DNA from 2 places in the Streptomyces sp. NPDC003247 genome. Region 2 is predicted to be linked to the other one. Evidence: predicted binding sites of a transcription regulator. Region 2 holds the regulator's gene; the other holds the start of a gene.
The links. The regulator HrcA, encoded in region 2, represses chaperone genes, less so after heat shock. The targets are predictions, from matches to a motif close to TTNGCACTCNGNNNNNCNGAGTGCNAA.
Positions count from the first base shown of each region.

Region 1 (7,682 bases), on a different contig from region 2:
GCCTGCTCGGCGGGGTCAGCTCGCGGACCGGGCGCAAGTACGGCCCCCAGTAGGGAGCGGGGCCGGCCGCCGGTGGCGGGCGGCCGGGTGGCGTCGGCGCTCCGGTGGGAAAATGGGCGTGACACAACCGGACCCAGGGGGGCCGGAGGCGGCGTCATGACGTTCGTACAGCTCATCGACTGCAAGACGAGCCGGTTCGACGAGATGAACCGGCTGCTGGACACATGGGTCGAACAGACCAAGGGGAAGCGGACCGCGACGCACGCGCTGGTCGCCAAGGACCGCTCGGACGCGTCGCACCTCATCGAGATCGTGGAGTTCCCGTCGTACGAGGAGGCGATGCGGAACTCGAACCTCCCGGAGACCGACCGGATCTTCCAGGACATGGTGGCCCTGTGCGACGAGATGCCCACCTTCACCGATCTCGAGGTGGTGCGGGACGAGCAGCTCAACCGGAAGGTCGCGCGGGAGTACTTCGAGGACCTCGGCCGGACCCCCGTCGACCGCCTGCTGGAACGGCTCACGGACGACTACGTCGATCACGACCCCGCCAATCCGCGGGACACCGGGCTGCGGGCGGCGCGCGAGGAGGTCCTCGGCTGGCGGCGGGCCTTCGACTTCTCGATGCGGGTCGACGCCCAGACGGCCGAGGACGACACGGTGTGCACGCGCTGGACGTTCACCGGCCGCCACAAGGGCGACTTCCTGGGCATCCCGGCCACCCGGCAGGAGGTCGCCATGACCGGTATGACCTGGCACCGCTTCCGGGGCGGGATGATCTGCGAGGCGTGGTGGCAGTACGACCGGGCGGGTCTGCTGGAGCAGTTGGGGGTACTCGGGCGGTAGCCCGCGAGGTTCCACCGGGGCTCCGTACCCCGGCTGACCGGGGACGGAGCCCTCGGCCGCGTCGCATGGACGGCTGAACAGGTGTTCGGCCGGTTGCTTCCCGAGCTGAAGGGCGTGGCGGCGACGCGAAGGCCCGGCGTCCCCGAGAGGGACGCCGGGCCTCGGTGCTGACGTGTGTCAGTGCTGACGTGTGTCAGTGCTGACGTGTGTCAGTGGGAGTGGCCGTGGCCGTGGCCCGCGGCGGCCGGCTCTTCCTCTTCCTTCTTCTCGACGACCAGGGTCTCGGTCGTGAGGAGGAGGGAGGCGATGGAGGCGGCGTTCTCCAGGGCGGAGCGGGTGACCTTGACCGGGTCGATGACGCCGGCCTTGACCAGGTCGCCGTACTCGCCGGTGGCGGCGTTGTAGCCGTTGCCCTTCTCGAGCTCGGCGACCTTGGAGACGATGACGTAGCCCTCGAGGCCGGCGTTCTCGGCGATCCAGCGCAGCGGCTCGACGGCGGCGCGGCGGACGACGGAGACGCCGGTGGCCTCGTCGCCGGTCTTGTCGAGGTTGCCCTCGAGGACCTTGACGGCGTGGACCAGCGCGGAGCCGCCACCGGAGACGATGCCCTCCTCGACCGCGGCGCGGGTCGCGGAGATGGCGTCCTCCAGACGGTGCTTCTTCTCCTTCAGCTCCACCTCGGTGGCGGCGCCGACCTTGATCACGCACACGCCGCCGGCCAGCTTCGCGAGGCGCTCCTGGAGCTTCTCGCGGTCCCAGTCGGAGTCCGTGTTCTCGATCTCGGCCTTGATCTGGGCGACGCGGCCCGTGACGTCCTCGGCGTTGCCGGCACCGTCGACGACCGTGGTGTCGTCCTTGGTGACGGTGACGCGGCGGGCGGAGCCGAGCACGTCGACGCCGACCTGGTCGAGCTTGAGGCCGACCTCCTCGGAGATGACGGTGGCGCCGGTGAGGACGGCCAGGTCCTGGAGCATCGCCTTGCGGCGGTCACCGAAGCCCGGGGCCTTGACCGCGACCGCGTTGAAGGTGCCGCGGATCTTGTTCACGACCAGGGTCGACAGGGCCTCGCCCTCGACGTCCTCGGCGATGATCAGCAGCGGGCGGGAGGAGTTGGTCTGGATGACCTTCTCCAGCAGCGGCAGCAGGTCGGCGATGGAGGAGATCTTGCCCTGGTTGATGAGGATGTACGGGTCCTCCAGGACGGCCTCCATGCGCTCCTGGTCCGTCACGAAGTACGGCGACAGGTAGCCCTTGTCGAAGGCCATGCCCTCGGTGAAGTCCAGCTCCAGACCGAAGGTGTTGGACTCCTCGACGGTGATGACACCGTCCTTGCCGACCTTGTCCATGGCCTCGGCGATGAGCTCGCCGACCTGCTGGTCCTGGGCGGACAGCGCGGCCACGGCGGCGATGTCGGACTTCTCGTCGATCGGGCGGGCCGAGGCGAGCAGGTCGTCGGAGACGGCCTTGACCGCGGCGTCGATGCCCTTCTTCAGCAGCGCGGGGGAGGCGCCGGCGGCGACGTTCTTCAGGCCCTCGCGCACCAGCGCCTGGGCGAGCACGGTGGCGGTGGTCGTACCGTCACCCGCGATGTCGTTGGTCTTGGTCGCCACCTCCTTCACCAGCTGCGCGCCGAGGTTCTCGTACGGGTCCTCGATCTCGACCTCGCGGGCGATCGTGACACCGTCGTTGGTGATGGTGGGGGCACCGAACTTCTTGTCGATGACGACGTTGCGGCCCTTGGGGCCGATCGTCACCTTGACCGTGTCGGCCAGCTTGTTGACGCCGCGCTCGAGGGCGCGACGGGCGTCCTCGTCGAACTTCAGGATCTTCGCCATGACAGCGGGAGCCCTCTCGGAAATCTGTGGGTGAGAAAGAAACTGCGCCCCGGGCGCCCGGCTTCTTATGTGGTCGCGGGGGCCAGGGGCGCAGCTTCAAGCAACAAATGTGCTCGGGTGAACTACTTCTCGATGATCGCGAGGACGTCGCGAGCCGAGAGGACGAGGTACTCCTCGCCGTTGTACTTCACCTCGGTGCCGCCGTACTTGCTGTACAGGACGACGTCGCCGACCTGGACGTCGAGCGGCAGGCGCTCGCCGTTCTCGAAGCGGCCCGGGCCCACGGCGAGGACGGCGCCCTCCTGGGGCTTCTCCTTCGCGGTGTCCGGGATGACCAGGCCAGAGGCCGTGGTCTGCTCGGCGTCGAGCGGCTGGACCACGATGCGGTCCTCGAGCGGCTTGATGGCAACCTTGGAGCTGGCGGTCGTCACGATCCGACCTCCCCCTTCGGAGATCTCACGGGGTTAACTGTCTGAGGTGGCGACCAGGTCGATCCGTCGTCGCGGGTGCCGGACCTGCCCGTCGCTGTGTTGGCACTCTCCTGGGGGGAGTGCCAGAGCTGAGACTATGACCGCGATTAGCACTCGGTCAAGCGGAGTGCCAATCCGGCGGGGCGCGGCGCGACTTTCGCCGGCGTGAGCGCCCCCGGCGGCCGGTGCCGAGCGCCGCTGCCTTCGGGTGCCGAGCGCCGCTGCCTTCGGGTGCCGAGCGCCGCTGCCTTCCGGTACCGGACCGCCGCGGCCTTCGGGGGCGGGACCCCGAGGCCTTCGGGTGCCGAGCGCCGCTGCCTTCCGGTGCCGGACCGCCGCTGCCTTCGGGGGCCGGACCGCACTGCCTTCCGGTGCCGGACCGCCGCTGCCGGTCGGTGCCGGGCCCCGCTGCCGGCCTGAACGGCCTCGTTCCCGATTGCCGATCGCCGGGCGGGCCGCATCTCGTAGCGTTCCGCCATGAGTTCCCGTTCCTCCGTCTCCGCAGTCTCCGCCGGCTGCTGCCTGGCGGGGCTCCTCGTGCCGGTGGAGGTCGCCTGCGGGTATCTGATCGCCGTGATCCTGGTGATGAGCGGGCGTCCGACGGCGCTGCTGGTCTACCTCGGCGTGGCCGGGGTGGCCGCGCTCGGCAGCGCCGTCGTGCTGTACCGGAAGGGGTATCCCGTCACCGGGGCGGCGCAGGCGGTGACGGGAGCGGTGTTGCTGGTGCTCGCCGTGCAGGTGTGGGCCCGCTGAACTCCCCCGGCGTCACACGTAGTCCTCCAGCCGCGCCACCGTCAGACCCTGTTCCTGGATCCGGCGCAGCAGGCGGGTCGTGCGTTCGCGCAGCGTCGGGCCCAGGGACTCGTCCGGGTCCACGGCGATGATGTCGCCGGGACGGAGGCTGTGGGTGCCGCGGGTGTAGGTGAGGTCGGCGGGGCCCATGGCGGCGCGCCAGAGGACGACCGCCGTGATGCCGCAGTCCGCGGCGGCGCGCAGGGTCGTGGTGTCGTACCTGCCGTAGGGCGGGCGGAAGAGGCGGGGGCGGACGCCGAAGCGGGCGTGGAGCTTCTCCTGCTGGCCGCAGATCTCGGCGCGCTGGCCGGTGTACGGCAGGCCGCGCAGGGCGGCGTGGTCGAGGGTGTGGTTCTGAAGGGTCGCGCCGACGGCGCGGAGGCGGGCGAAGTGCCCGTAGCCGGGGCCGACCACGCTGTCCGTGAGGAACATGGTGACCGGGAGGCGCAGGTCGCGGACCATGTCGACGAAGCGGGGGTCGCGTTCGGCGCCGTCGTCGTAGGTGAGGAAGACGACCCTGTCGCGGGTCGGGACGTGGTCGACGACCGGCGGGAGGGCCGTACCGCCGGGGCTGCCGGACAGGGGCCCGGAGGGGCGGGACGGGCGGGTGGGCGCGGGGGCCAGGGGGGCCGTCAGGCCCCAGCGGCGGTGGGGCGGGCCGGCGTCCGGACCGTGCGGGTGGACCCGTTCCGCCGCCTTCTTGCCCAGCCGTTCGATCGGGTCGACGGACTGGGCGCAGCCGGTCAGGGTCGCCAGGATCAGCAGTACGGCCAGCGGCCCCCGCGCTCTCACAGGTAGTCCTCCAGGCGTGCCACCGCGTATCCCTTCTCCGTGACCTTGTTCAGGAACCGGCGGATCATGTCGGGCATGGTGCCCTTCCAGTCGTCCCGGCCGCGGAAGTGGCTCAGGACGATGTCGCCGGGGTGGAGGTCGTGGTCCCACTCGCGGTACTCCCAGCGGTCGACGAAGACCTCCTCGCTCCAGAGTGGTACGTACCGCACGCCGCAGGTCTTCGCGGCGCGCAGGGTGGCCCGGTTGTAGTTCCCGAACGGCGGCCGGAAGAGGGCCGGGCGCTCGCCGTAGTGCTCCTCGATCACGTCCTGCATGCCGCAGATCTCCTGCTTCTGGCGCTGGTACGACAGGCTCGGCAGGTAGCGGTGGTGGAGGGTGTGGTTGTTCAGGCCGACCCCCGCGGCCTTCATCCTTTCGAAGTAGGCGTAGTCGTCCTTGACCAGGTAGTCGCTGAGGAAGGCGGTGTACGGGATCCGGAGCTCGGCCATCATGCGCAGGAACGCCGGGTCCTTCTCGGCGCCGTCGTCGAGGGTGAGGAAGACGACCTTGTCCCTGGTGGGGACGCGGGTGAAGACCGGCGGCAGCCCGAGGTCCTCGTGGTCCCTGACCTCGAAGCCGTCGCGGGTGGTGATGTGCGGCTTGCGGGCGGGGGGCGCGGGCGCGGCCAGGGGGACCTCGCGCAGGCCCCAGCGCTCCGCCGCGGCGGTCCGGGCCGCGTGGTCGGCGCGCAGCTTGTCGGCGTAGGAGTGCAGGGCGCGCTCCGGCGGTGCCTGACCGGCCTCCTGGCCGGCGGCGGGACGGCTACCGGCGGTGCCCGAGCCGCCCTGAGCGCAGCCCGAGGCGATGGCGGTCAGGGCGAGGACGGCGATGCCGCCCCGGATCCTCATGCGCCGCACCGCCTTTTTATCGTTTTGTACGACTGATCCCATGGCGCCGGATCCTCGCAGTCGCGGCCCGCGAACCCCGCCCGACACCCCGCCCGGCACCGCGGGCGGACGCGCACCGTCCACCGACTGGCCCACAATGAGCCGGTGAACGACCTCGCCCCGCTCCTCACCCCCGAGGGCCGCGCCCTCCTCGACGCCGTACGCGACACCGCCCCCGCGGACGAACTCGCCGTCGCCACCCGGCTGCGCCGCGACCACCCCGCCGCACTCGTCTCGGCCGCCCTCGGGCAGGCGCGGCTGCGGCAGCGGGCGGTGGCGAAGTTCGGGGCGCGGGACGCCGAGCGGATGTTCTTCACGCCGAACGGGGTCGAGCAGTCCACCCGCGCCTCGGTCGCCGCCCACCGCGCGGGGCGCCTGCGCGAACTGGGCGTCACCTCCGTCGCCGACCTGTGCTGCGGGATCGGCGGCGACGCCGTCGCGCTCGCCCGCGCCGGCATCCGGGTCCTCGCCGTGGACCGCGACCCGCTGACCGCGGCGGTCGCCCGGGAGAACGCCGCGGCCCTGGGGCTGAGCGATCTGATCGAGGTGCGGGAGGCCGACGTCACGGACGTCGACACGGCCGGGTACGACGCCGTGTTCGTGGACCCGGCCCGACGCGGGGGGCGCGGGCGCGTCTTCGACCCCGAGGCGTACTCACCGCCCCTGTCCTGGGCCGTCTCGGCCGCCCTGCGGGCCCCGCACGCCGCGCTGAAGGTCGCCCCCGGCATCCCGCACGAGGCGGTGCCCGACGGGGCGGAGGCCGAGTGGATCTCGGACGGCGGGGACGTGAAGGAGGCGGTGCTGTGGTTCGGGACCACACCGGGCGCCGTCCGCGCCACCCTGCTGCCCGGCCCGCGCACGCTCCTCGGCACCGGGCTGCCCGACCCCGGCGTCCGCCCCGTCGGCCGCTTCCTCTACGAGCCCGACGGCGCCGTCATCCGGGCGCACCTGGTGGCCGAGGTGGCCCGGGAGGTGGACGGCGGCCTGATCGACGAGACCATCGCCTACGTCACCGCCGACGAGGCGCGGCCCACGCCGTACGCCACCGCCTACGAGATCACCGACCGGCTGCCCTTCAACGTCAAGAAGCTGAAGGCGCTGCTGCGGGAGCGGGAGGTGGGGATCCTGACGGTGAAGAAGCGCGGGTCGGCGGTGGAGCCGGAGGAACTGCGGAAGAAGGTGAAGCCGCAGGGGCCGAACGCGGCGACGGTGTTCCTGACGCGGGTCGCGGGGGCGCCGACGATGCTGATCGGGGGGCCGGTCGGGGGCGCCGGTACCGCCGGGGGCGGTTCCGGCTCCTGACCGCGCCGGCCGGTCGGTCACCGAAGGCGGTGACGTGCCCCCGCCCGGGCCGGGGACGCCGGATCCGGGCACGGGGTGCGTGGTCCCGTGCGCTTCGGGCCGCGGCGGCGGGGTGGCTGGTCGCGCAGTTCCCCGCGCCCCTTTACGCAGGGCAGCTGACCGGGCGGCCAGTGGGAGCCCCCTGATTGCGGGCAGGGGGGCTGTGCGTTGCGGGCCGCGGCGGGTGGGTGGCTGGTCGCGCAGTTCCCCGCGCCCCTTTACGCCGGTCGCCTGACCGGCGTGACAGTGTCTGCCGGTGTCACCCCTGGGTGAGTGATGTCCACAGGTCGGTCGCCGCTGGTTCCTGGGGGACCACGCGGTTGGGGTCCGTCGGTGCGGTCACCACGGGCAGGGTGACGGTCGTGACGTGGGCCGACGACAGGCCCTTCAGGCTCTGGGCGAGTTCCGTCAGCTCGGCGAGGGAGTCCAGGCCGGTGTCGGTGGTGAGTCCGCCGGTGGCCGCGTCGGCGACGGAGTAGAGCCGGGTGGGGCTGGTGAGCAGGTCGGTGGCGGAGATCTGCTCCAGCAGGGCCTTCACCAGGGTCTGCTGGAGGCCTATGCGGCCGAGGTCGCTGCCGTCGCCGATGCCGTGCCGGGTGCGGGCCAGGGCGAGGGCCTGCGTGCCGTCGAGACGGTGGGTCCCGGCCGCGAGGCGCAGGTGGCTGTCCTCGTCGTCGATG
Region 1 is NZ_JBIAPF010000002.1:324,800-332,481, reverse strand. Features, by position in the region: gene ACFYWQ_RS06470 (SDR family NAD(P)-dependent oxidoreductase) at 1-53, shown strand, start outside; gene ACFYWQ_RS06465 (ester cyclase) at 157-846, shown strand; gene groL (chaperonin GroEL) at 1,056-2,681, opposite strand; gene groES (co-chaperone GroES) at 2,804-3,112, opposite strand; gene ACFYWQ_RS06450 (hypothetical protein) at 3,629-3,904, shown strand; gene ACFYWQ_RS06445 (polysaccharide deacetylase family protein) at 3,917-4,735, opposite strand; gene ACFYWQ_RS06440 (polysaccharide deacetylase family protein) at 4,732-5,664, opposite strand; gene ACFYWQ_RS06435 (methyltransferase domain-containing protein) at 5,767-6,963, shown strand; gene ACFYWQ_RS06430 (LCP family protein) at 7,262-7,682, opposite strand, start outside.
Region 1: groES (co-chaperone GroES) is a predicted target of HrcA. The motif match lies at 3,259-3,285, and genes of this name have one in related genera.

Region 2 (7,682 bases):
GGCGGCCGTCGTCATCGGCCTGGCCCGCCCCTGGCTGCGGCTGCTGGCCCGCGAGGGCTACGGCGTCGCCGACGTCCTTGACCGCCTCAACCAGCTCCTCCTCGACGACGCCACCGAGGCCGCCGACGCCGCCGCCCGCGCCTTCGTCGGCCCCGCGGGACCCGCCGACGGCCCGCAGACCCGCTTCCTCTCCCTCCTCTACGGCGAGCTGGCCCCCTTCGAGGGCGGCGTCCGCTGCACCCTCGCCTCCGCCGGCCACCCGCTGCCGCTGCTGCTCGGCCCCGACGGCGGCGTCACCACGGCCGCGCAGCCGCAGACCCTCCTCGGGGTGATCGAGGACGCCACCTACATCAGCGAGACCCTCGACCTGCGGCCCGGCGACAGCCTGCTGTGCGTCACCGACGGCGTCACGGAACGACGCTCCGGCTCCCGCCAGTTCGACGACGGCGACGGCCTCGCCGCCGCACTCTCCGGCTGCGCCGGCCTCGGCGCCGACCTGATCGCCGACCGCATCCGCCGCCTCGTCCACGACTTCGGCCACGCGCCGCCCGAGGACGACCTGGCCCTGCTGGTGCTCCAGGCGGAGTGACCCGGGCGGGCCGGACCGCCGGCGCGGTCCCTGCCCCTGCCCCTGCCCGCCCCGTCCCCGGCCGACCCGCCCGGAGCGCCGCCCTGCCCCGGCCCCGCTCCGCCCGCCCCGGAGCAGCGCCGGTGGCCCTTCCGGCGTGCACCGGCCGACGGCGTGCACCGGCCGACGGCGCGCACCGGCCGACGGCGCGCACCAGCCGACGGCGTCCGCAGCCGACGGCGTCAGCGGACGGGGACGCCCGCGGATGGGGGACGCCCGCGGCCGACGCGGCCCGCCCCGGCCGTACGGGACAATGGAAGACATGCCTTCCGCTCTCCCCGACGGCGAGCCCGTCCCCGTCGACGGCGCGCTGCCCGCGTCCGCGCTCGCCGGGGCCGCCGACCGCCCCCTCGGGTTCTACCTGCACGTCCCGTACTGCGCGACCCGCTGCGGGTACTGCGACTTCAACACCTACACCGCCACCGAGCTGCGCGGCACCGGCGGTGTCCTCGCCTCCCGCGACAACTACGCCGACACCCTGATCGACGAGATCCGCCTCGCCCGCAAGGTCCTCGGCGACGACCCGCGCGAGGTCCGCACGGTGTTCGTCGGCGGCGGTACGCCGACCCTGCTGGCCGCCGGTGACCTGGTGCGGATGCTGGGCGCGATCCGGGACGAGTTCGGGCTCGCGGCCGACGCGGAGGTCACGACGGAGGCGAACCCGGAGTCGGTCGACCCGGCCTACCTGGACACCCTCCGCCGGGGCGGCTTCAACCGGATCTCCTTCGGCATGCAGAGCGCCAGGCAGCACGTGCTGAAGGTGCTGGACCGCACCCACACGCCCGGACGGCCCGAGGCCTGTGTCGCGGAGGCCCGCGGGGCCGGCTTCGAGCACGTCAACCTGGACCTGATCTACGGCACCCCGGGGGAGTCCGACGACGACTGGCGGGCCTCCCTGGAGGCGGCCCTCGGCGCCGGTCCCGACCACGTCTCCGCGTACGCCCTGATCGTCGAGGAAGGCACCCAGCTCGCCCGCCGCATCCGCCGCGGCGAGGTCCCGATGACGGACGACGACGTGCACGCCGACCGCTACCTGATCGCCGAGGAGACCCTGTCGGCCGCGGGCTACGACTGGTACGAGGTGTCCAACTGGGCCACCTCGGAAGCGGGCCGCTGCCTGCACAACGAGCTGTACTGGCGGGGCGCCGACTGGTGGGGCGCGGGCCCCGGCGCGCACAGCCACGTCGGCGGCGTGCGCTGGTGGAACGTGAAGCATCCGGGCGCGTACGCGGCGGCGCTGGCGGACGGACGGTCGCCGGGCGCCGGACGGGAGCTGCTGTCGGACGAGGACCGCAGGGTGGAGCGGATCCTGCTGGAGCTGCGGCTCCGGGAGGGCGTGCCGCTGTCGCTGCTGCGGGAGGCGGGCCTCGCGGCGGCACGCCGGGCGCTGGCGGACGGGCTGCTCCAGGAGGGCCCGTTCGGGGAGGGGCACGCGGTGCTGACCCTGCGGGGGCGACTGCTGGCGGACGCGGTGGTGCGGGACCTGGTGGACTGATCACCCCGGCGAGTGAATCCCTGCGGAACGGGGGTTCGGTCCCTAACCTGGTTCGTAGGCTGCCGCCAAAAGGACGCGGCGGATGTGGAGGGCCACGGAGATGACCGCTGTGGACGAGCGCGGGATGACCAGGTTCTTCGAGGAGTTCGAGCCTCCGGAGGGCGTCAAGGTCGAGCTTCTCCGGGGGGAAATCGTGATGATGGCCACTCCCGATCTGGTGCACAACCGGATCGTGGCGGATGTCCAGGACCAGATCCCGCGCAAGCACTGGGAACGGCTCCAGACGACGGATGTGGACATCCTCGACGAGGCCAGTGAGCCGGTGCCGGACCTGTTGGTGCTGGAACGAGGTGTTGCCCCGGGCTCGGGGCGTCTGCTGCCGTCCCAGTTGATCACGTTGGTGGTCGAGGTGGTGTCCAAGACGAGCGTCGACCGGGACTACGGGGTCAAGCGGTCCATCTACGCGGCGGGCAAGATTCCCGCTTATTTGATCATCGATCCGATCGTCGCGCACTGCGTTCTGCTCAGCGAACCCGTCGGTGTGGGCGAGATCGCTGACTATCGAGCGCAGCGCATCACGAAGTTCGGTGACCCTCTTCCGCTGGAACCGCTCGGCCTCGAACTGGACACCAGCGAGTTCGGAACCCTTACCGGAGTCCGGCGTCACCACCTGCCGTGACGAAGTCGATCAGTTCCTCCACCCGCCCCAGCAGCTCCGGCTCCAGGTCCTTGTAGGACCCCACCCGCTTCAGGATCGCCTGCCACACCGCCCCGGTGTTCTCCGACGGCCACCCCAGCGCCCGGCACACCCCCGTCTTCCAGTCCTGCCCGTGCGGCACGCGCGGCCAGGCCGCGATCCCCAGCGACGACGGCTTCACCGCCTCCCAGACGTCGATGTACGGGTGGCCGACCACGAGCGCGTGCTCGCTGGTCACCGACTGGGCGATCCGCCACTCCTTCGTACCCGGCACCAGGTGGTCCACCAGCACGCCCAGCCGCGCGTCCGGCCCCGGCGCGAACTCCGCCACGATCGACGGCAGGTCGTCCACGCCTTCCAGGTACTCCACGACCACGCCCTCGATCCGCAGGTCGTCGCCCCACACCTTCTCGACCAGCTCGGCGTCGTGCCGGCCCTCGACGTAGATGCGGCCGGCGCGGGCCACCCGGGCACGGGCGCCGGGCACGGCGACCGAACCGGACGCGGTGCGGGTGGGGCGTACGGGCCCGGAGGCGGGCCGCACGAGGGTCACCACCCTGCCCTCCAGCAGGAAGCCCCGCGGCTCCAGCGGGAACACCCGGTGCTTGCCGAAGCGGTCCTCCAGGGTGACCGTGCCCGCCTCGCAGCGGATCACCGCGCCGCAGAAACCGGTGCCGGGCTCCTCCACCACCAGGCCGGGCTCCGCCGCGACCTCGGGGACCGGCTGCTGCTTCTTCCAGGGAGGGGTCAGATCGGCGGAGTACGTACGAGGGCGCGGGCCCGTAGGGCCCTCGTGGGAAGGGCGGTGGCGGGAGACGGGTGGGCGCATTCGGATGACGATAGGAGAAGCCGCGCCCCGAAGTGCCCCCGACGGCTCACGACACGCCGAAACGCGCCGCCAGCTCGTCCCGCTGCCGCCGCACGAACCCCGCGTCCACCACCGCCCCGTGACCGGGCACGTACAGGGCGTCCGCCCCGCCGAGGTCCAGCAGCCGGTCCAGGGCGGCCGGCCAGTGGGACGGCACGGCGTCCGGGCCGGCCTGCGGATCGCCGGACTCCTCGACCAGGTCGCCGCAGAACACCACCTCCGGCGAGCCCGGCACCAGGACCGCCAGATCGTGGGCCGTGTGCCCGGGAGACAGGTTCGCCAGCAGCACCTGCCGGCCACCGCCCAGGTCGAGCGTCCACTCCCCGGAGACCAGGTGGCGGGGGCGTACGAGCGTGTCCACGGCCTCCGCCGCCGCCGTCTCGTCGAGCCCGTTGCGCACCGCGTCCGCCCGGAGCTCCTCGGCCCCGCGCCCCCGCCGGGTCAGCACCGTCTCCGCGCCCACCGCCGCGTACACCTCCGCGCCCGCGAACGCCGCCGCCCCGAAGACGTGGTCGAAGTGGGGATGGGTGAGCGCGAGATGGGTCACACGCCCGCCGGCCAGTTCCTCCGCCCGCATCCGCAGCCGGGCCCCCTCCGCGAGGCTCGACCCCGCGTCGACCACCAGGGCCGCGCCGGCCCCGACGACCAGCCCCGCCGTGCAGTCCCAGCCCGGCAGCCGGCACCGCCCGACCCCGGCCGCGACCCGCTCCCACCCCAGCTCTTCCCAAGTCACCGTCATACCGCGACGCTAGCGGTGACGGCCCGCCCGTGAGAGCCGCCACGGAACCGACCTTGCCGCGGGTGTACCCCACCGCCGTACACTGGGCCGGGGAACGCTGGCACTCGGAAGTGAAGAGTGCCAGGCAGAGCGCCAGGGACGATCGACTGGAGGTGTGCGCGCGATGCTGAGTGAACGAAGGCTCCAGGTACTGCAGGCCATCGTCCAGGACTACGTGGGCACCGAGGAGCCGGTCGGTTCCAAGGCGCTCACCGAGCGGCACAACCTCGGCGTCTCCCCGGCGACGGTCCGCAACGACATGGCGGCCCTGGAGGACGAGGGGTTCATCGCCCAGCCGCACACCAGTGCCGGGCGCATCCCCACCGACAAGGGCTACCGGCTGTTCGTCGACAAGCTGGCCGGCGTCAAGCCGATGACGGCCCCCGAGCGGCGGGCCATCCAGAACTTCCTCGACGGCGCCGTCGACCTCGACGACGTCGTGGCCCGCACGGTACGGCTGCTCGCGCAGCTCACCCGGCAGGTCGCCGTCGTGCAGTACCCGTCCCTGACCCGGTCCACCGTGCGGCACGTGGAACTGCTGTCGCTCGCGCCCGCCCGGCTGATGCTCGTGCTCATCACGGACACCGGCCGGGTCGAGCAGCGGATGGTGGACTGCCCGGCACCGTTCGGCGAGTCCTCGCTGGCGGACCTGCGGGCGCGGCTGAACAGCCGGGTCGCGGGCCGCCGCTTCGCGGACGTGCCGCGGCTGGTGGAGGACCTGCCCGACGCCTTCGAGGCGGAGGACCGCGGCACGGTCTCGACGGTGCTCTCCACCCTGCTGGAGACCCTCGTCGAGGAGAACGAGGAGCGGCTGATGATCGGCGGCACCGCCAATCTCACCCGCTTCGGACATGACTTTCCCCTCACCATCCGGCCCGTCCTGGAGGCCCTGGAGGAGCAGGTCGTGCTCCTCAAACTCCTGGGCGAGGCGGGCGATTCGGGCATGACCGTGCGCATCGGCCACGAGAACGCCTACGAGGGACTCAACTCCACTTCCGTGGTGTCGGTCGGCTACGGTTCGGGCGGCGAGGCAGTCGCCAAGCTCGGCGTGGTCGGACCGACCCGCATGGATTACCCGGGAACGATGGGAGCGGTACGCGCAGTGGCACGGTACGTCGGACAGATCCTGGCGGAGTCGTAAGTGGCCACGGACTACTACGCCGTTCTCGGCGTGCGCCGCGACGCGTCGCAGGAAGAGATCAAGAAGGCCTTCCGGCGGCTCGCACGCGAGCTGCACCCGGACGTCAACCCCGATCCGAAGACCCAGGAGCGGTTCAAGGAGATCAACGCCGCCTACGAGGTGCTCTCGGACCCGCAGAAGAAGCAGGTCTACGACCTCGGCGGCGACCCCCTCTCGCAGGCGGGCGGCGGTGGCGCGGGCGGCTTCGGCGCCGGCGGCTTCGGCAACTTCTCCGACATCATGGACGCGTTCTTCGGCACGGCGTCCCAGCGCGGCCCGCGCTCGCGCACCCGCCGGGGCCAGGACGCGATGATCCGGCTGGAGGTCGAACTCGACGAGGCGGCCTTCGGCACGACCAAGGACATCCAGGTCGACACGGCCATCGTCTGCTCCACCTGCAGCGGCGAGGGCGCCGCGCCGGGCACCACCGCCCAGACGTGCGACATGTGCCGCGGACGCGGTGAGGTGTCGCAGGTGACGCGGTCCTTCCTGGGCCAGGTCATGACCTCGCGCCCCTGCCCGCAGTGCCAGGGCTTCGGCACCGTGGTCCCCACGCCCTGCCCGGAGTGCGCCGGCGACGGACGCGTCCGGTCGCGGCGCACCCTCACGGTCAAGATCCCGGCCGGTGTCGACAACGGCACCCGCATCCAGCTCGCCGGCGAGGGCGAGGTCGGCCCGGGCGGCGGACCCGCCGGTGACCTGTACGTCGAGATCCACGAGCTGCCGCACCACACCTTCCAGCGGCGCGGCGACGACCTGCACTGCACGGTGACGATCCCGATGACCGCGGCGGCCCTCGGCACCAAGGTGCCGCTGGAGACGCTGGACGGCCTGGAGGAGGTCGACATCCGGCCCGGCACCCAGTCCGGCCAGTCGATCCCGCTGCACGGGCGCGGCGTCACGCATCTGCGCGGCGGCGGCCGCGGGGACCTCATCGTGCACGTCGAGGTGCAGACGCCGACGAAGCTGGACCCGGAGCAGGAGCGGCTGCTGCGCGAGCTGTCCAAGCTGCGGGGGGAGGAGCGGCCGCAGGGGCAGTTCCAGCCGGGGCAGCAGGGGCTGTTCTCGCGGCTGAAGGACGCGTTCAACGGGCGGTGACGGCGTTCAACGGGCGGTGACGGGTGGTGGGCGTCGGGGGTGTTCCGCCCCCGCCGCCCCTTCCCTCCCCCATCGTCTCCGGGGGCTCTGCCCCCGGGCCCCCGTTTCGGCCCTGGACGGGCCTCGTCCTCAAGCGCCGGACGGGCTGACTGTGCGGCCCCTGCTGAAGAGGTGCCGTGGGGAAGGCCGATTCGGACTTGTCCGGGGGACGTGACAACATGCCGTCATGTCCTCCGCACTGACCGATCTCTTCCCGTACCCGATCGTGCAGGCGCCCATGGCGGGCGGCGTCTCCGTTCCGCAGCTCGCCGCCGCCGTGTCCGAGGCCGGCGGGCTCGGGTTCCTGGCCGCCGGGTACAAGACCGCCGACGGCATGTACCAGGAGATCAAGCAGATGCGGGGGCTGACCGCCCGCCCCTTCGGCATGAACGTCTTCATGCCGCAGCCCCCCTACGCGGAGACCGGCGCCGTCGAGGTCTACGCCCACCAGCTGGCCGGCGAGTCCTCCTGGTACGCGACGGAACTGGGCGACCCGGACAGCGGCCGGGACGACGGCTACGACGCGAAGATCGCGGTGCTGCTGGACAACCCGGTGCCGGTGGTGTCGTTCCACTTCGGCGTGCCCACCCCGGAGGTGCTGGCCTCGCTGCGCCGCGCCGGAACGTTCACGCTGGTCACCGCGACCACCGCCGAGGAGGCCGTGGCCGTGGAACGGGCGGGCGCGGACGCGGTGATCGTGCAGGGCGTGGAGGCCGGCGGCCATCAGGGCACCCACCGCGACGCCCCGGAGAACGACGGCTCCGGCATCGGTCTGCTGTCCCTGACCGCCCAGGTCCGCGAGGCCGTGCGGCTGCCGCTGGTGGCGGCCGGCGGCATCATGCGGGGCAGCCAGATCGCCGCGGTCCTCGCGGCCGGCGCGAGCGCCGCCCAGCTGGGCA
Region 2 is NZ_JBIAPF010000001.1:739,006-746,687, reverse strand. Features, by position in the region: gene ACFYWQ_RS03160 (SpoIIE family protein phosphatase) at 1-589, shown strand, start outside; gene hemW (radical SAM family heme chaperone HemW) at 891-2,123, shown strand; gene ACFYWQ_RS03150 (Uma2 family endonuclease) at 2,224-2,802, shown strand; gene ACFYWQ_RS03145 (DUF3097 domain-containing protein) at 2,771-3,649, opposite strand; gene ACFYWQ_RS03140 (MBL fold metallo-hydrolase) at 3,696-4,427, opposite strand; gene hrcA (heat-inducible transcriptional repressor HrcA) at 4,591-5,607, shown strand; gene dnaJ (molecular chaperone DnaJ) at 5,608-6,744, shown strand; gene ACFYWQ_RS03125 (nitronate monooxygenase) at 6,971-7,682, shown strand, end outside.